2 regions of the Methylibium sp. T29 genome follow, and region 1 is predicted to be linked to the other one. Evidence: riboswitches for the same ligand, from Rfam matches in the RefSeq annotation. Region 1 holds a riboswitch; the other holds the start of a gene.

The links. Region 1 has a riboswitch for thiamine pyrophosphate ahead of x551_RS12740 (TonB-dependent siderophore receptor). Riboswitches for the same ligand answer to the same signal wherever they lie in the genome.
Region 2: another riboswitch for thiamine pyrophosphate. It lies ahead of thiC (phosphomethylpyrimidine synthase ThiC); the one in region 1 lies ahead of x551_RS12740 (TonB-dependent siderophore receptor).

What each region holds. Positions count from the first base shown of each region.
Region 1 is NZ_AZND01000100.1:919-11,953, reverse strand. Features, by position in the region: gene x551_RS25245 (hypothetical protein) at 107-715, opposite strand; tRNA gene x551_RS12745 (tRNA-Asn) at 829-904, opposite strand; gene x551_RS12740 (TonB-dependent siderophore receptor) at 941-3,043, opposite strand; TPP riboswitch at 3,142-3,254, opposite strand; gene x551_RS12735 (NAD(P)/FAD-dependent oxidoreductase) at 3,373-4,473, opposite strand; gene fdxA (ferredoxin FdxA) at 4,497-4,820, opposite strand; gene cobA (uroporphyrinogen-III C-methyltransferase) at 4,873-5,661, opposite strand; gene x551_RS12720 (GTP-binding protein) at 5,675-6,958, opposite strand; gene cysD (sulfate adenylyltransferase subunit CysD) at 6,964-7,923, opposite strand; gene x551_RS12710 (phosphoadenylyl-sulfate reductase) at 7,920-8,669, opposite strand; gene x551_RS23515 (DUF934 domain-containing protein) at 8,666-9,097, opposite strand; partial or broken gene x551_RS12700 (nitrite/sulfite reductase) at 9,210-10,918, opposite strand; partial or broken gene x551_RS12695 (sulfite exporter TauE/SafE family protein) at 10,944-11,035, opposite strand, start outside.
Region 2 is NZ_AZND01000024.1:628-8,635, reverse strand. Features, by position in the region: gene smpB (SsrA-binding protein SmpB) at 1-122, shown strand, start outside; gene x551_RS05595 (cystathionine beta-lyase) at 132-1,331, opposite strand; gene rimO (30S ribosomal protein S12 methylthiotransferase RimO) at 1,339-2,754, opposite strand; gene phaR (polyhydroxyalkanoate synthesis repressor PhaR) at 2,818-3,405, opposite strand; gene x551_RS05580 (sigma-54-dependent Fis family transcriptional regulator) at 3,518-5,518, opposite strand; TPP riboswitch at 5,930-6,033, shown strand; partial or broken gene thiC (phosphomethylpyrimidine synthase ThiC) at 6,107-7,975, shown strand; partial or broken gene x551_RS24095 (FAD-dependent oxidoreductase) at 7,998-8,008, shown strand, end outside.

The DNA.
Region 1 (11,035 bases):
TCTTCACTCTTCCCGTCGCCATCGATGTATGCGCGAATCAGAATATCCTTGCCCATTGGAGCGTCCCCGCCCGGCTCAGCAAACGCACGATTCAGCCCATCCTCAGTTAGCCGTACGACCTTCGACAGTGCCCCATCGCATCGGTAAGTGACGCGCTGTGCTTGCCTACAGACAAGGTTATGTGATCGCTTGGACCGATTTCTGTTCGTGGCCGTACTGGCTTGTAGCCACCCTTCGAGTCGTACGTCACCGTCCCGGGAACAAGGACTCCGCACACGTAACGATCACTACCGCTGTCGGCGACAGTGATCCAATTCAACTTCCCCAATGCAGGCAATTTGGATGCGACCACTAGATCCACCGTCCGGTTCAGATGATCGACCACATTGCGCATCAATGTGATTGACTCGATCTGTTCAGTAAAGCTCGGCTCACCAGGTGGTAGGGTGACAACCAATCCGGGAGTCGCCTTAAGCAGTCCATCAAGTCGGTGAAGTTCGTCGACGATTGCCCACGCGTGCATGAATGCCTCGGGGATGACCCAAGGATGCAGTTGCGTCTCTTTGGTGAGTGCGAGTTTCGTCAGCTGACGATAGAGCCGCCCGTAAGCAAGCTCGCAGATCTGCGCAGAGTGACAAAAGCTATCGAGGCAAATCAACAGCTTGCGATTGGAGTTCGGGGGAAGTCGCTTTAGCGGCGAATCGGGACTAAACATCGCGATCTCCATTTTGAGCAAGCGCGTAGTGCGAACAAGCGTCACTTGCCTACTACCCGCCTACTAAAGCAAAAGGGGTTAGCAGGCACTTACCGGCTAACCCCCACACTTCTTGGCTCCCCGACCTGGGCTCGAACCAGGGACCTACGGATTAACAGTCCGGCGCTCTACCGACTGAGCTATCGAGGAATTGAGCCGCAGATTATAGCGGCTTCGCTGTCGCGCTCACAAGTCCGCGCTGAGCGAGACGCGCCAGGTGCGCGGTGCCATGGGGTAGAGGTAGGCGTGTTCGAACTGGTAGGGCGATTCCTGCCAGGCGCGTCGGTCGAGGACGTTGTCGACGCCGATGCGCCACACCAGCGTGCGTGTGTCGATCTTCTGGGCGTAGCGCGCTCCCAGGTCGACGCGTGCCCAGCCGGGGATGCGCGTCGCGCCGTCGTCCGGCAGCAGCGTGCGGTCGCTCTCGGCGACGATGCCGCCCTGCAGGCTCAGCCCGGCCCAGCCGGCCACCGCGTACTGGGTCTGCAGCTTGAACACGCGCTCGGGCACGTTGGGCGGGCGCTGCCCATCGACCGCAGGGTCGGCGCTGTCGGTTCGCTCGGCATGCAGCAGCATGGCGCTGGCGACCCAGGTCCACGCCCCCGTTCGGGCCTCGATGCCGGCTTCCAGGCCGCGATGCCGTGCGCTGCCATCGGATCGAAGCGGACTCGGTACCACGCTGTCGTCGCGCGCGTAGACCGGCCGGTCGATGTCGAAGGCGGTCAGGTTCCAGTCCAGTGCGTCGGTGCGGCCCTTGAGGCCGAACTCCAGTTGCCGGCTCTTCAGCGCGGGAAGCGCTTGCCCGGGGTTGCTGTAGCTGAGCGGCCGGTTCGGCACGACCTGCGATTCGATGCCCTGGCCCCAGCTCACGTAGCTCATCAGCCCGGGCCGCCACTCGTAATTGAACGCGATCCACGGCGTGGTGACGTTCTGGCCGTAGCCGGTGGCTTCGGTGTCCGAGGTGGTGACGGCGTCGCGGTGCAGGCGCGTGTGGCGCAGGCCGAGCCAGGTGCTGAGGGCGGGGGTGAGCTGGATCACGTCGCGCAGGTAGAGCTCGGTGTTGCGCTCCGTGCGATCCGTGTTGTCGCTCAGGATCGCGGGCCCTGGCGGCGTGACGGCGCTGCCGTCGATGCTGCCCACGCCGGCGTAGGTGTAGATCTGCTGCTCGAAACGCGCCTTGAAGCGCGAGAACAGCACCCCGGCGGTCAGCTGGTGAGCCAGGCCCGCGGTGGCGAACCGGCCCTGCAGCGACAGATCGAGCGCGTTGGTGACGCGGCGCTCGTTCTCGCTGCGGAAGTCGTAGAGGTCGAAGCTGCCATCGCTGCAGTAGCGGTCATAGTTGCCCTCGGCGTCGCAGCCGTAGGGGAAGGCCAGGCGGTCGTCCGTGTGGAGCCGCTGCGTGCCGTAGTGCGCCTTGGCGCTCCAGTCGGCGTTCAAGCGCTGCGTCAGGCGCAGGCTGGCGGTCTGTCCTTCCAGTACCACCGGCTGCGACCACGGCTGGTTGTTCAGGTTGATGCGCGGATCGATGCGGTTCGCGCTGGGCACGCGATCGCCGAGCAGGCTGAAGGCCGGCTGGCTGGGCTGCGAGCGGCGGCTGGTCTCGACTTCAGCCTCGATCAGGGTGTCGGGCGTGGGGCGCCAGTCGCCCGCCAGCGCGAACAGGTGGCGCTTGCCCTTCGCGGCACGCAATTCGGGGTCGAGGTGCTCGGCCGCAACGTTGACGCGCACGCCGAAGGCCCGGTCGTTGCCGAAGCGGGTGGCCAGATCCACCGCGCCGAGCACGCTGTTCGCGCCGCGCCAGGCCAGCGTGGCGCTGCGCACGTCGGCATCGGGCCGCTTGACGACCAGGTTCGCCAGGCCGCCCGGCGCGCTGGTGCCGGCCTGGATGCCGCTGGTGCCCTTCAACAGTTCGATGCGCGCCTTGTTGTCCAGGGCGATGGCGGTCTCGGCGTTGATCGGCAGCCCGTCGCGGCGGTAGTTGTAGCGCTGGTCGAGCACATAGCCGCGCACCGTGAGCGAGTCCCAGTAGCCCACGCTGTTGTAGGCGTCGCTGACGCTGGCGTCCTGGCTGGTCAGCGCGCGCAGGTTCTGCGCGCCCGTGTCCTTGAGTTGCTCCTCGCCGATCACGCGCGCCTGCAGCGGGCTGCGCGTCAGCGGGATGTCGCCGAAGCCGGTGAGTTCGGCGCGGTTGCTTTCGCGGGGCGCCGAGATGCTGACCGTGGGCAGGGACGTCGCCGTGTCGTCGGCCGCCTGGGCAGTTGCGGTGCTGGCCAGCGTGGCGAGTGCCACGTGGGTGAGAGTGAACGGTCGAGACGTTGCATCGTGCTTCCAATGCGACGGCAGGGCGGCGGTTCCGCAAGGTGGACGCACCCGCAGGGCGGGGCGAGGCACACCGAAGATCGCTTCCCTGCGCGAGGATTACCTCAATCAGGTTCGAAGGGACTTTCTCAGTCGAGCCCGGGCCTCTTGCGAGAGCGGGTCAACACCCCTAGCTGGTGTCGCGCGGTGCTGCGCGACACGTACGGATTATGACGTGCGGATCACCGGCTGTAGCGCGCACGCCCAAAAAGAAGGAGCCCGCACGCGGCGGGCTCCGTTCACGACGCGACGTGCCGCGCTCAGTCGAACACCGGCGTTTCCACGCCCAGCACCTTGTGGAGCTTCGGGCTGGTGGTGGTGTACTGCAGGTGGATGCGCTTCTCGGGGAAGATGTAGGGCGCGGCGCCGAAAGCGGCGAGCGCGGCCTCATGGAAGCCCGAGAGGATGAGCTTCTTCTTGCCCGGGTAGACGTTGATGTCGCCAACCGCGAAGATGCCCGGGACGTTGGTCTCGAACTTCTCGGTGTCGACCACGACCTGCTTGCGCTCGATGTTCAGGCCCCACTCGGCGATCGGGCCCAGCTTGGGGCTCAGGCCGAAGAACACCAGCAGCATGTCGAGCGGCACCACGCGGGTCACGCCGTCGCCGCCGGTCACCTTCACGCTGCGGAGCTGGCCTTCGGCCGCTTCGAAACCGGTGACCTGGCCGACGATGAACTGCATCTCGTAGGCGTCGCACAGTTCCTTCATCTTCGCGACCGAGGCTGGCGCGGCCTTGAAGCCGTCGCGGCGGTGCACGAGGATCACGCTCTCGGCCTTGTTCGGGCCGTCCTGGACGAAGTTCAGCGTCCAGTCGAGCGCCGAATCACCGCCGCCCACGATCACCAGGTTCTTGCCGGCGAAGGCGCTCGGGTTGCGCACGCGATAGTGCAGCTGACTGCTGTCGAACTGGTCGAGCCCGTCGACTTTCAGCAGCCGCGGCTGGAACGAGCCCACGCCGCCGGCGATGAAGATGGTCTTGGTGATGAAGCGCGTGCCCTTGCTGGTCTCGAGGTCGAAGCGACCGTCGTCGCGCTTGTTCACCAGCGTGACTTCCTGGCCCAGGTGGAAGGTGGCACCGAAGGGCTCGATCTGCTTGAGCAGGTTGTCGGTGAGTTCCTTGCCGGTGCACACCGGCACCGCGGGAATGTCGTAGATCGGCTTGTCCGGATAGAGCTCGATGCACTGACCGCCCGGGTAGGCGAGCGAGTCGATGATGTGGGCCTTGATCTCGAGCAGGCCGAGCTCGAACACCTGGAACAGGCCGACCGGGCCGGCACCGACGATGACCGCGTCGGTCTCGATCGGGCCGTCGTGGCTGTTCGCGGTGGCGGTGATGGCGGGGTTGATTTGCGGGTCCATGAGGAAAGGCAAGGTGGATTCGGTCAGCGGATCAGTTCGCCGAGCTTGTCGGTACGGTCTTTCCAGTCGTCGGCATCGGGCAGGGCGGCTTTGCGCTTCGTGATGCTCGGCCACTTCTTCGACAGCTCGACGTTGATCGCGATGAACTGCTGCTGGTCGCCGGGCACGTCTTCCTCGGGCAGGATCGCATTGACCGGGCACTCGGGGATGCAGACGGCGCAGTCGATGCACTCGTCGGGGTCGATCACCAGGAAATTCGGGCCTTCGCGGAAGCAATCCACCGGGCAGACGTCGACGCAGTCGGTGTATTTGCAGCGGATGCAGGCTTCGGTGACGACGTGGGTCATGGCGGTTCGGGGTGGGTGAGGGACGGCGTCGAACGACGCAAAGCACACAATTTTAAGGGTTCGGGGTTTTCACGGAACGGGTCGCCGGGACGCAGGCGGGGTCTCGCGTCCGCAGGGCCTGCCGCGCGGCGACATGCGGCAGGGCCGCGGCCCCGACACCGACCGTCACCACGGCGGGTCGGCCGCTGTGCAGCACGCTGGCTTCCGCCAGCGTGGCGACCCGATGATCGCTGCTCAACTGGTCGGTACAGCCGGCGCGCGAGACCACGCAGACCGGGGTCTCCGCCGGCCAGCCGGCATCTCGCAGGCGGCGGGCCAGCGCGGCAAGCTGGCGTCCCGCCATGTAGAACACTTCCGTGTCGGCGCTGCGGGTCGCCAGCAACTCGCCGGCACGCGTCATGGCCGTGCTGAGGCTGACGCTGCGGCCGCTGCCGCGGCGCGTCAAGGGGCGTTGCATTGCCGCCGCAGCGGCCATGGCGGCGGTGACGCCGGGCACCACCTCCGCCGTCAGCCCCTCGGCCGCCAGCGCTAGCAGCTCCTCCTCCAGGCGGCCGAACACGCTGGGGTCACCGCCCTTGAGACGCACGACGCGCAGGCCCTGGCCAGCGAACTTGACCAGCAGGGCGTTGATGCGTGTCTGGCCGGTCGCATGGCAGAAGCCGCGCTTGCCGACGTCGACCCAGCGCGCCTGCGGCGCCAGTTCGCGCAGGGCCGGATCGGTGAGCGCGTCGAACAGCACCACTTCGGCCGCAGCCAGGCGGCGCGCGCCGCGCACGGTGATCAGGTCCGCTGCACCCGGGCCGGCCCCGATGAAGACGACGGGCGGGAGGCCGTTGTCCATCACATCGGCCACGTCAGGCCGCCGCGGCGACCAGCAGCGCGCCGCTGGTGCGGTTGCTGGCCGGGTCGACGATGATCAGCGCACCGCCGATGCGATTGGCCGCATAGGCCTCCACCGGCAGCGGCGCCTGCGCCTCGATCTGCACCTGGCCGATCTCGTTGACGGCGAGTTCGTGCGCGTCGGTGTCTTCCAGCGTATGGATGTCGCGCCGGCTGTCGATGGCCGTGATGCGCGCCTGCACCCAGCGATGCCCGTGGCGCAGCCAGTACTTGCGGCCGACCTGCGCCGGCTCGGTGTCGAGCCAGGCCAGCGTGGCGGCGAATTGCTGCGTCGTCTGCAGCGGCGCGGCACTGGCGATCCAGTCGCCGCGCGAGATGTCGAGCTGGCGGTCGAGCACCAGGCCCGCCGACTGACCGGCTTCGCAGGCATCGACCACCGCGCCGGCATGGCGCACCTCGGCCACGACGGCGGTCTGGCCGCTCGGGAACACCTGCACCGTGTCGCCGGCGCGCACGCTGCCGTGGGCGATGCGACCCCACGCCGTGCGCGGCTGATGGCCGGTGCCCTGTTCGCCCTGCTTGGCGACGTATTGCACCGGGATCAGCAGTGCGCCGTCGTGGCGTTCGTCGGTGGCTGGCAGCGTGTGCAGCAGCTCCAGCAACGTGGGGCCGCTGTACCAATGCCAGACGGCCGAACGCACCGTGGCGTTGTCGCCGCGCAGCGCCGAGACCGGCACGATGCCTGCCGGCACGATGCCGGCCTGGCCGGCGAACTGGTTCAGAGCCTCGCTCACTGCGCCGAAGGCCTCCTCGGCGTCGGCGTCGATCGCGTCGAGCTTGTTGATCGCGAACACGATGCTCGGCACGCGCAGCAGCTGCGCGAGCAGCGAGTGGCGGCGCGTCTGCGGGAGCAGCTGCACCGGCTTCGAGCGCCAGTCGAGCTTGGTGATGTCGACCAGCACCACCGCTGCGTCGCTGCCGGCGGCGGCGGTGACCATGTTGCGGGTGTACTGCTCGTGACCCGGCGCGTCGGCAATGATGAACTTGCGCTGGCGCGTGGCGAAGTAGCGGTAGGCCACGTCGATCGTGATGCCCTGTTCGCGTTCGGCCTCGAGCCCGTCGGTCAGCAGCGACAGATCGATCGCGCTGCCGGCGGCGCGCTTCTCCAGCGCGTCGAGCTGGTCGGCCAGGATCGCGCGGCTGTCGTACAGCAGGCGGCCGATCAGCGTGCTCTTGCCGTCGTCGACGGAGCCGGCTGTCAGGAAGCGCAGCGCGTGGTGCTGGAGATCGTCATTCATGGTGTTCAGAAATAGCCTTCCTTCTTGCGCCGCTCCATCGAAGCGTCCGAGGTGCGGTCGTCCATGCGGGTCGCGCCGCGCTCGCTGATGGTGACCGTCAGCGTTTCGGCCACGATCTCGGCGGCGTTCGCGGCCGGGCTCTCGACCGGGCAGGTGCAGGTCATGTCGCCGACGGTGCGGAAGCGCACCAGCGCTTCCTCCACGGTCTCGCCGGCCTCGGGCGGCGTCACGTCGGTCAGCGGAACCAGCAGTCCCTTGCGGCGGATCACCTGACGTTGGTGTGCGAAGTACAGGTTCGGCAGCGGGATGTTCTCGCGGGCGATGTAGAGCCACACGTCGAGTTCGGTCCAGTTGCTGATCGGGAAGGCGCGGAAATGCTCGCCGGGCTTGATGCGCGTGTTGAACAGGCTCCAGAGCTCCGGACGCTGCTCCTTCGGCTGCCATTGGCCGAAGCTGTCGCGGTGGCTGAAGATGCGTTCCTTGGCGCGCGCCTTCTCCTCGTCGCGGCGGGCGCCGCCGATCAGGCAGTCGAAGCGGTGCTCCTCGATCGCCTCGAGCAGCGTCACGGTCTGGTGGCCGTTGCGCGACTCCAGCGGGTGCGACAGCCGGATCGTGCCGCGCTGGATGGAGTCCTCGAGGTGGCCGACGACCAGGCGCTCGCCCATCTCGGCGATGCGGCGGTCGCGGAATTCGATGACTTCGGGGAAGTTGTGCCCGGTGTCGACGTGCAGCAGCGGGAAGGGCAGGCGGCCCTCGAACTCATTGCCCTGCCTGCGCATCTTGAAGGCCTTCTCGGCCAGGCGCAGCACGACGCAGGAGTCCTTGCCGCTCGAGAACAGCAGGGCCGGGCGCTCGAAGGCGCCGGCCACCTCGCGCAGGATGAAGATGGCTTCCTCTTCGAGCGCGTCGAGATGACGATGGTCGATTTCGGGCAACAACTGGTTCATGTCGAGAGACGCATTCATTGGGGAGCTCCGATCGCGGAGACGACGGCCGCTTCCTGGTGGACGTGCAGGCCGCATTCCTTGGCGGTCTCGTCCTCCCACCACCAGCGGCCGGCGCGGAAGGGCTCGCCCACCGCGATCGCACGGGTGCAGGGTGCGCAGCCGATGCTGGGCATGAACTGGTCGTGCAGCGGGTTGTAGGACACTTGGTGGCGTTCGATGTAGTGCCACACGTCGGCCCAGCTCCAGTCGGCCAGCGCGTTGAGCTTCAGCCGGCCGGCGTCGTCGTGGTCGCGGAACGGCACCTCGCCGCGCGCGTCGGACTGCTCGCGGCGCAGGCCGGTGATCCAGGCACCGCGCTCGGCCAGCATGCGCGACAGCGGCTCGAGCTTGCGGATGCCGCAGCAGCCCTTGCGCAAAGCGAGGCTCCGGTACATGGCCTCCTCGCCGTTGGTGCGCACGAACTCGATCACCGCCTCGTTCTTCGGGCGGTAGACCTCGACCGCCAGGCCGTAGTGCTGCTCGATGCGGTCGATCAGCGCGCTGGTCTCGGCGTGCAGCTTGCCGGTCTCGAGCGTGCCGATCGCGATCGGCAGCGCGTGGCGCGCGATCAGGTCGGTGATCACCATGTCTTCCGCGCCGAGGCTGGTGGCCTGCACGATGCGTCCGGCATGCTCAACTGCCGCGTCACGCAGCCGTTCCACGGCTTGCGCGACGCGCGCCTCGAAGCCTTCGGAGGCTCGCGCATACAGCGCGATCGCGCTCATATCGCCGCTCCCTGGCCGACGAACTCCTGCACCGGTTCGGCGACGAGGGCCTCGACGGCGGCCGGCGGCAGCGCGAACAGCGGGTGGTTGTCGCGCGCGTCGCCCTGGTAATGGCCGCGGAAGAAGCCGAGCGCGCGCTCGGCCACCTCGACCGACTGGTCGCCGCGCAGCGCCACGGCATCGAAGCCGGTGCGGGCCAGCAGCGGCATCATGTCCACCAGCACGTCGCCGGTGGCACGCACCTCGCCGGTGAAGCGATAGCGCGAGCGCAGCAGGCGGGCCTGCGTGTAGGCACGGCCGTCCACCCACTTCGGGAACTGCAGCGCCACCAGCGCGAGGCGGGGCAGGTCGCCTTCCAGTGCCTCGACGTCGGCGTCGTTCGGCAGGATCACGCCGAGCGGCAGGTCGGCTGGCCACTGGCTGCGCACGCCGTGCCATTGGGTCAGCGTCAGCAGGCGCTGGGGGCGGGCGTGATGGTGACCATCGGGCCGTCCTCGCCGCCGACGGTGCGCCATGCGTCGCGATGGATGTCGATGAATTTCATGCGGCCACCTTCGCCGTGCTGCGGCGCACCGCGTTGGCGGCGGTCTTGAAGGGCTCGAGGCCGACGCGCCGCACGGTGTCGATGAAGCGCTCGTTCGCGGCGCGCTGGCCGCGGTAGGTCTCGATCACCGCCTCGACGGCGTCGGCCACCTCATCGGCCGCGAACGACGGGCCGATCACCTTGCCCGGCACCGCCGAGGCCAGGCCGCCACTCAAGGCCGAGCCGTCGGAGCCGCCCAGCGTGACCTGGTACCACTCGGCGCCGTCCTTGTCGACGCCGAGGATGCCGATGTGGCCGCTGTGGTGGTGGCCGCAGGAGTTGATGCAGCCGCTGATGTGCAGGTCGATGTCGCCGATGTCGTAGAGCTCGTCGATGTCGGCAAAGCGCTCGGTGATCTGCTCGGCCACCGGGATCGAGCGCGCGTTGGCCAGGCCGCAGAAGTCGCCGCCGGGGCAGGCGATCATGTCGCTCAGCAGCCCGATGTTGGGCGTGGCGTAGGCGGCGTCGCGTGCGGCCTGCCACAGCGCGTACAGGTCTTCCTCGCGCACCCAGGGCAACAACAGGTTCTGGTCGTGCGTGACCCGCGTCTCGCCGTGCGAGTAGCGGTCGGCCAGGTCGGCGGCCAGGTCGAGCTGCGTGTCGGTGGCGTCGCCGGGCGCCTGGCCGGCGCGCTTGACGGACAGCGTGACCGCGCGATAGCCGGCGAGCCGGTGGCCGTGCACGTTGCGCTCCAGCCACTTGCGGTAGGCCACGGGGCATCGGCCGGGGCACCGTCCCCGGCGCTCGCGTGGGCGACGACGCCCTCGGGCAGCACGAAGCAGGCGGACACGCGGTCCAGCTCGGACTGCGGGATCAGTTGCGCGTCGCCATCGACGTCGCGGCTCAGGATGGCCTCGAACTCCTTGCCCACCTGTTCGATGAAGCGCTCGCCCTCGGCTTTGACCAGGATCTTGATGCGCGCCTTGTACATGTTGTCGCGCCGGCCGTAGCGGTTGTAGACGCGCACGATCGCCTCGATGAAGACGAGGATCTGGTGCCAGGGCAGGAACTCGCGGATCACCACGCCGGGGATCGGCGTGCGCCCCATGCCGCCGCCGACCAGCACGCGGAAGCCCACCTCGCCGGCGTCGTTCTTGTGCAGGTGCAGGCCGATGTCGTGCCAGGCGGTGGCGGCGCGATCCTCGGTGGCGCCGGTGACGGCGATCTTGAACTTGCGCGGCAGGAAGGCGAACTCCGGGTGCAGCGTGGTCCACTGCCGCAGGATCTCGCAGTAGGGCCGCGGGTCGACGATCTCGTCCGGTGCCACGCCGGCCAGCGCATCGCTGGTGGTGTTGCGGATGCAGTTGCCGCTGGTCTGGATGCCGTGCATGTCGACGTCGGCCAGCAGGTCCATCACGTCGGCGCTCCGGTCGAGCGGGATCCAGTTGTACTGGACGTTCTGGCGCGTGGTGAAGTGCGCATAGCCACGGTCGAACTCGCGGGCAATGCGCGCCAGCTGGCGCAGCTGGCGGCTGCTGAGTTCGCCGTAGGGGACCGCCACGCGCAGCATCGGCGCATGGCGCTGGATGTACCAGCCGTTCTGCAGGCGCAGGGGGCGGAACTCGTCGTCACCCAGCGTGCCGGCGCGGTTGCGCTCGAGCTGGTCGCGAAACTGCGCTGCGCGCTGGTGCACGAAGGCGCGGTCGAAGGGGGTGTATTGGTACATCGTTCGTCTGTCAAACCATCGTGGTTCAGTAAATGACCTTCACGCCGGCGGCGACCAGCGCGGTGCAGAGAAAGCCGCGAACCAGCCGGTCGGGCAGCTGGCGGGTCAGCTGGGCAC
Region 2 (8,008 bases), on a different contig from region 1:
TCGCCCTCGCCAAGGGCAAGGACCTGCATGACAAGCGCGAGACCGAGAAGAAGCGCGACTGGGAGCGGGAGAAAGGCCAGTTGATGCGGCACAAGATCAGCAGCCCCCGCAAGGACACCTGAGCCCACACCTCAGGGCGGCAGTATGGCCAGGGCCTGTTCGAGGTCGGCCTGCAGATCCTCCACGGCCTCGAGCCCGACCGAGAAACGCACCAGCGTGCCCTGCCCCGCCGCGGCCGGTCCGCGCAGCACGGTCAGGTCGTAGGGTACCGCCAGGCTCATCGGTCCGCCCCAGGAATAGCCGATCCTGAACAGCCGCAGCGCATCGACGAAGGCGTCGACCTGCGGCTGCGTGAAGCGCGCATCGAACACCACCGAGAACAGCCCCGCTGCGGCACGGCAGCTGGCGGCCCAGTGCGCATGGCCGGGTGCGCCGGCCAGTGCCGGGTGCAGCACCTGCACCACCTCGGGCCGCGTCTGCCACCACGCCGCCAGCCGGCGCGCGGCGGCGTCGTGCGCGGCATAGCGCAGCGCCAGCGTCGGCAGCGAGCGCAGCACGAACTCCACATCGTTCGCACCGACGCCCAGGCCGAGGTGCATGTGCGTCATCGTCAGGCGCTGGTGCAGCGCCTCGTCGCGTGTCGTCACCGAGCCCATCAGCACGTCGCCACCACCCGACGGGTACTTGGTCAGCGCGTGCACCGAGATGTCGACGCCCTGATCGAAGGGCGAGAAGGCGATGCCGGCGCCCCAGGTGTTGTCGAGCGCGGTCGTCACGCCCCGCGCCCGGCAGGCACCCACCAGGCCGGCCAGGTCGGGGAACTCCATCGTCACCGATCCCGCCGCCTCGAGCCAGACAAGCTTCGTCTGCGGTCCGATCATCGCAGCCAGTGCCGCGGCATCCAGCGGGTCGTACAACCGGTGCGTGACCCCGAGGCGCGCCAGCTCCTGCCGTGCCAGCTCCTTGCCGGGACCGTAGACGTTGGCCGGCAGCAGCACCTCATCGCCCGACTTGAGCAGGGTCAGGTTCACCAGCACGATCGCCGCGAGGCCGCTCGGCGCCAGCAGGGTCCGGCGCCCGCCCTCGAGCGTCGCGATGCGTTCCTCGAGCGTGAAGGTGGTTGGCGTGCCGTGCAGGCCATAGGTGTAGCCGGTCTTCTCCTTCCAGTTGCGGGCGCGCAGGGCCGCCACGTTGCGGAAGATCACCGTCGAGGCCTTGTGCACCGCCGGCGGCACCGCGCCGAAGCCAGCCGGCGGCTCGTAGCGGTGGTGGATCAGGCCGGTGGTGAGCGGATCGTCCCCGCGCCGTCCGTCGTCGCTGCCGCCGCTCATGCGCGACTCACAGCGGTTGGCCCACCAGGTCGTGGCCCTGGGTGCCGACGATGCGGGCGCGCGTGAACTCGCCCACGCGCAACTGCTTCGAGGCCTTCTGCGGCGGCAGCAGGTGCACCACGCCGTCGATCTCGGGCGCGTCGGCGTAACTGCGGCCTCGGCCGCCCTTCTTGCCGAGCGCCGGTGCAGCATCGATCAGCACCTGCATCTCGGCGCCGACGCGCTCGCGCAGCTTCTCGGCCGACACCGCCTCGGCGACCGCCATGAAGCGCGCCCGGCGTTCCTCGCGCACGGCCTCGGGCAAGGCGCCGGCCAGCGCGTTCGCGCTCGCGCCTTCGACCGGCGAGTAGGCAAAGCAGCCGGCCCGGTCGATGCGGGCCTCTCGCATGAAGTCGAGCAGGTGCGCGAACTCGGCCTCGGTCTCGCCGGGGAAGCCAGCGATGAAGGTCGAGCGCACCACGATCTGCGGGCAAGCCTCGCGCCAGCGCTGCAGGCGCTCGAGGTTCTTCTCGCCGTTGGCGGGCCGCTTCATGCGCTTGAGCACGTCGGGATGCGCGTGCTGGAACGGCACGTCCAGGTAGGGCAGCACCCGGCCGGCGGCCATCATCGGCAGGATCTCGTCGACGTGCGGATAGGGATAGACGTAGTGCAGCCGCACCCACGCGCCGAAGTGCTCGGCCAGCTCGCCCAGGCGCTCCACCAGGTCGGTCATGCGCGTCTTCACCGGCTTGCCGTCCCAGAAGCCGGTGCGGTACTTCACGTCGACGCCGTAAGCCGAGGTGTCCTGGCTGATCACCAACAGTTCCTTCACGCCCGACTCGAACAGCGCACGTGCCTCGTTCAGCACGTCGCCGATCGGCCGCGACACCAGGTCGCCGCGCATGCTGGGGATGATGCAGAAGCTGCAGCGATGGTTGCAGCCTTCGCTGATCTTCAGGTAGGCGTAGTGCCTGGGCGTGAGCTTCACGCCGTAGGCCGGCACCAGGTCGACGAAGGGATCGTGCGGCTTGGGCACGTGCACGTGCACGGCGTCCATGACCTCCTGCGTCGCGTGCGGCCCGGTCACCGCCAGCACGCTCGGGTGCATCTGGCGCACCAGGTTGCCGCCGCCCTCGCCCGCCTTCGCGCCCAGGCAGCCGGTGACGATGACCCGGCCGTTCTCGGCCAGCGCCTCGCCGATGGTGTCGAGGCTCTCCTTCACAGCGTCGTCGATGAAGCCGCAGGTGTTGACGATCACCAGGTCGGCACCAGCGAAGCTCTTCGAGGTGTCGTAACCCTCGGCACGCAGTTGCGTGAGGATGAGCTCCGAATCGGTCAGCGCCTTGGGGCAACCGAGCGAGACGAAGCCGATCTTGGGGATGTTGCGGGAGGCGGCGTCGCCCGAGGTCAGGGCGGTCGAAGCCGCATCAGCAGTCTGGGTCATCGGCGGATTTTCGCCGATCCGGGTCGTCCTGCCTTCGCGTGGGCCGAGGCCGGCCGGTGGCGGCTACTTCTTCGCGCCGGTGGTTGCCGAGAACAGGCTCTCGGTCTGCTTGTGCATCTGCTCCTGCATCTGCACGAACAGGTTCTTCGACTGGTCGAGGTAGCTGCTCATCAGGCCCTGCATCATCGGCGCCTGCACGTTCATGAACTGCGCCCACAGCTCGGGGCTGTAGGCCTTGCCGGTGCTCAGCCCGGACTGCTCGGCGAAGCGGCTCTGCATCTCGGTGAAGGCCTGGATGTTCTTCTCGAGGTAGGAGCCCAGCAGTCCCTGCATCGTGTGGCCGTACAGACGGATGATGTGTGCCAGCACCGGCGTCGTGAACATCGGCATGCCGCCGGTCTCGGCCTCCAGGATGATCTGCAGCAGGATGCTGCGCGTCAGGTCCTCGCCGGTCTTGGCGTCGCGCACGACGAAGCTCTCGTTGTCGAGGACCATCTGCCGCACGTCGGCCAGCGTGATGTAGCCGCTGGTCTGGGTGTCGTACAAGCGGCGGTTCGGGTACTTCTTCAGAACCCGAAGGTTGCCGGCGTCCGGGGCTTCGTCGGCCGGCGCGGTCGTGCTGCGCGGGGACCGGACTTTCGCTTGCGTCATGGGATCCTCTCCTGAGAAGGATTCCCATTCTAGGAGGCGGGCGCCAGCGGCTCCGGAGGGTTTTCCCGCCGCGCCGCAGCAACTGCAGCGCGGTGGGCGGTCCCCCGGCGCGCTACTGGTGGTTCGGCGGCGTGATCTTGAAGCGCTTCATCTGCCGATAGACCGTGGCCCGACAGACCTTCAGATCCTGCGAGGCCAGCGTGATGTTCCACTTGTTGCGCTTGAGCGAGTTGAGCAGTCGCTCCGCGTCGATGTCGTCAACGCCCGCGGCCATCGCGATACCTTCGTCGCCCAGTCTCGCCTGCAACTGCAGCGGCCGGCCATGTCCCAGGCGCTGCATGCCGATCTCCTGCGGCAGGTCGTCGACCGTCACCGGCCCGTCGCCGCTGATCGCCAGCGCGAATCGCAGCACGTTGCGCAATTCGCGGATGTTGCCCGGCCAGCTGTAGGTCAGCAGCAATTCCATCGCCTCGGCGGAAATGCCGGCGTGCTCGGTCAGGCCCTTGGCCTCGTCGTTGAAGACCGACTCGATCAGGTAGCGCTTGTCGGCGCGCTCGCGCAGTGCCGGCAGAGACATCGTCGCGCCGCACAGGCGGTAGTAGAGGTCTTCGCGGAAGGTGCCCGCGGCCACGCGGTCGCGCAGGTCGCGGTGGGTCGCGGCGATGACGGTGAAGTCGACCGGGATCGGCCGCTCCGCACCCAGAGGCAGCACCTCGGATTCCGACAGCACGCGCAGGAAGCGCGTCTGCAGATGCAGCGGCATGTCGCCGATCTCGTCGAGGAACAGCGTGCCGCCGTGGGCCTGCAGGATCAGGCCCTTCATGCCCTTGCTCTTGCCGCCGGTGAAGCTGCCCGGCGTGTAGCCGAACAGCTCGCTCTCGATCAGCGACTCGGGGATCGACGCGCAATTGACCGCGATGAAAGGCATGCGAGCGCGCGAACTCGATTCGTGCAGCGCCTTGGCGAACACTTCCTTGCCGGAGCCGGTTTCGCCATGGATCAGGATGTTGACCTTGCGGTCCACCAGGCGCTTGGCCTGAACCAGCAGGCGGTCCATCGCCGGGTCGCCACCGGCCAGCCGGTCCAGCGCCGGGAAGCTGTCGGCCGAGCGGGCCACGGTCGACACCGTGACCGGCCGGTCCGCCAGCAGCGAGGTCAGCGAGCCCTTCTCGCGCGGCGCGACCACCGTGGCGTAGTAGTGCTCACGCGGCTCCGAGCAGGTGACCGACACGTCCAGGCCCGTGCCGGCCCGCGCGATGCGCCAGATGGCCTCCATCGGCGTGGCGAACACCTCCGACAGCGAGCGACCGACCAGCGCCCCGCCCTGACGGCCGCGCGCCGACGGCCACAGCTTGGCGCGCGCGCCGGTGTTGGCCCCGACGATCAGGCCGTCGTCGTCGAAGGCCAGCATGGTGTCACCGGACACGTCGACCAGGCCGCAGGACTTGCCGAGACGCAGGATCCAGTTCTTGCGGAAGTGGCGCAGGAAGTTCGCGTCCTCGATCATCTGCGCGTACATCGACGTGAGATGGAACACGAGGTGCTGGCTGTCCTTGGCGCGCGGCGAGCGCAGCGCCGACACGTCGAACACGGCCAGCAGCTTGCCGTTCGGGTCGAACAGCGGCGCGGTGGTGCAGGTCAGCCCGATGTGCGTCGCGTCGAAGTGCTCGGCCTGGTGGCAGGTGATCGGGGTCTGCTCGATCAGGCAGGTGCCGACACCACAGGTGCCGGCGTGAGCCTCGTTCCAGTCCGCGCCGAGGTAGAGGCCGGCGGCGCGCAGCTCGCTGTCCCACGCCGGATTGCCGATGTAGTCGACGGTGATGCCGGCGGCGTCGGTCAGCAGCAGCATGTAGCCGAGGTCGGCCACGCGGCGGTACATGTCTTCCATGCCGGAGCGGGCGACGCGCAGGAACTCCTCGATCTGCTGCTGGTGCTCGCGCACCTCCTGCGACGGCAGGATGCGCGCCGGCGTCGGCCGAGAAGGATCGAGCCCGTAGTCGTTGACGCAGCGGGCCCAGGACTTGTAGACGCGGCTCTTCTCGGACGCCTCGTCGATGGGGTTGGTGACAACCGACACCACGTTGTCGATGTGCTGCGTGCGCTCAGAAATCATTCGTCACCTCCGATGGCTTCTGCCGTCTACTCCCGATGGCTGAAGTTCTTCTTGTTGTTCGATGATCGCCCGATCGCCATGGGCTGTGCCACAGCGGAAACCCCCGGGATTCATGGGGCGCGCCACGCGAAAGGCGCGTCCCGGACACACCGGCGGCCACTGCACGCGCTGCAGCGACCGCCCCTGCAATAGCACGCAGCATGCCCACCGGCGCCCTCGGCCGCGTCGCGCTCGTTCTCCTGCGCGGACCTGACGCCAAGCCATCTCCACGCGCTCGAGGCCTGCGACATCTGTCGCACGCAGACCCTCGCCTGCGACAGATGTCGCATCGCGTTCGGGCGCGTGAAAACGATTCGACTGAAATTCATCGCCGCCCTGCATTGACAGTCGTTCCCGCCCCCTTCCACAATGACCACTGCTCCGGGGTGCACGCTGTTCTGCGTGCTGAGACGGTTATCCGAACCCGCGAACTTGAACCGGTTAGTACCGGCGGAAGAAGAGCTCTCACTCCAGCGGCGTCACCCCTTCCCGGGTGGGCGTCTTCATGGGGCGACCTTCGGAGCAATCACTCTCACGAAGGAGCCCACGATGAACGCCCCCGACAAGCTCGCCACCCTGCTCTCGCTGACACGCGAGCCCTTCCCCGCCTCGCGCAAGTCCTATCTGCAAGGCTCGCGCAGCGACCTGCGCGTACCGATGCGCGAAGTGACGCTGACCAACGGCGAGACCGTCTCGCTGTACGACACCTCGGGTCCGTACACCGAGCCCGGCGTCGCGATCGACGTGAAGCGCGGCCTGCCCAGCGTGCGCACGCCCTGGCTCGACGAGCGTGCCGACACCGAGGTCTATGCCGGCCGGCTGCACCAGGCGCTGGACGACGGCGCGAAGCACGAGGACCGCGAGGCCCAGCGCATCGAACAGTTGCGCCTCGACGCCGCAGCGCTGCAGCGGCCTCCGCGCCGTGCCAGGGCCGGCGCCAACGTCACGCAGATGCACTATGCGCGCCGCGGCATCGTCACGCCCGAGATGGAGTACGTGGCGCTGCGCGAGAACGGCAAGCGCGAGTGGATGCGGGAGTACCTCGGCGACGCCCCGCGCGAACAGCGCCTGCGCGGCAACCCGATGGGTGCGCAGATCCCGGCCATCGTGACGCCCGAGTTCGTGCGCGACGAGGTGGCGCGCGGCCGCGCCATCATCCCGGCCAACATCAACCACCCCGAAGTGGAGCCGATGGCGATCGGCCGCAACTTCCTGGTGAAGATCAACGCCAACATCGGCAACTCGGCCGTCACGTCGAGCATCGAGGAAGAGGTGGAGAAGCTGGTGTGGGCGATCCGCTGGGGCGCCGACAACGTGATGGACCTCTCCACCGGGCGCAACATCCACACCACGCGCGACTGGATCCTGCGCAACTCGCCGGTGCCGATCGGCACCGTGCCGATCTACCAAGCGCTCGAGAAGGTGGGCGGCGTGGCCGAGGACCTCACCTGGGCCATCTTCCGCGACACACTGATCGAGCAGGCCGAGCAAGGCGTCGACTACTTCACCATCCACGCCGGCGTGCGCCTGCCCTTCATCCACCTCACCGCGGACCGCCGCACCGGCATCGTCTCGCGTGGCGGCTCGATCATGGCCAAGTGGTGCATCTCGCACCACCGCGAGAGCTTCATCTACGAGCACTTCGAGGACATCTGCGACATCATGAAGGCCTACGACGTGAGCTTCTCGCTCGGCGACGGCCTGCGCCCCGGCTCGGCCGCCGACGCCAACGACGAGGCCCAGTTCGCCGAACTGCGCACGCTGGGCGAGCTGACCCGGGTGGCCTGGAAGCACGACGTCCAGACCATGATCGAAGGCCCGGGCCACGTGCCGATGCACATGATCCAGGCCAACATGGACGAGCAGCTCGAGCACTGCCACGAGGCGCCGTTCTACACGCTGGGGCCGCTGACGATCGACATCGCGCCCGGCTACGACCACATCGCCAGCGCCATCGGCGCGGCCATGATCGGCTGGTTCGGCACCGCGATGCTGTGCTACGTGACGCCCAAGGAACACCTGGGTCTGCCCGACCGCGAGGACGTGAAGCAGGGCATCGTCGCCTACAAGATCGCCGCGCACGCGGCCGACGTCGCCAAGGGTCACCCCGGCGCCCGTGCCCGCGACGACGCGCTGTCCAAGGCGCGCTTCGAGTTCCGCTGGATGGACCAGTTCAACCTTTCGCTGGACCCCGACACCGCACGCGACTTCCACGACGAGACCCTGCCCAAGGACGCCAGCAAGGTGGCGCACTTCTGCTCGATGTGCGGGCCGAAGTTCTGCTCGATGAAGATCACCCAGGAGGTGCGCGACTACGCCGCGCAGCGCGGCGTCAGCGAGGCGCAGGCGCTGGGCGCCGGCATGGCCGAGAAGTCGAGCCAGTTCCGGCAGGCCGGCGGCGAGATCTACATCCCGCTCGCCGTCGACAAGGCTGAACGCCATGCCCTTGCT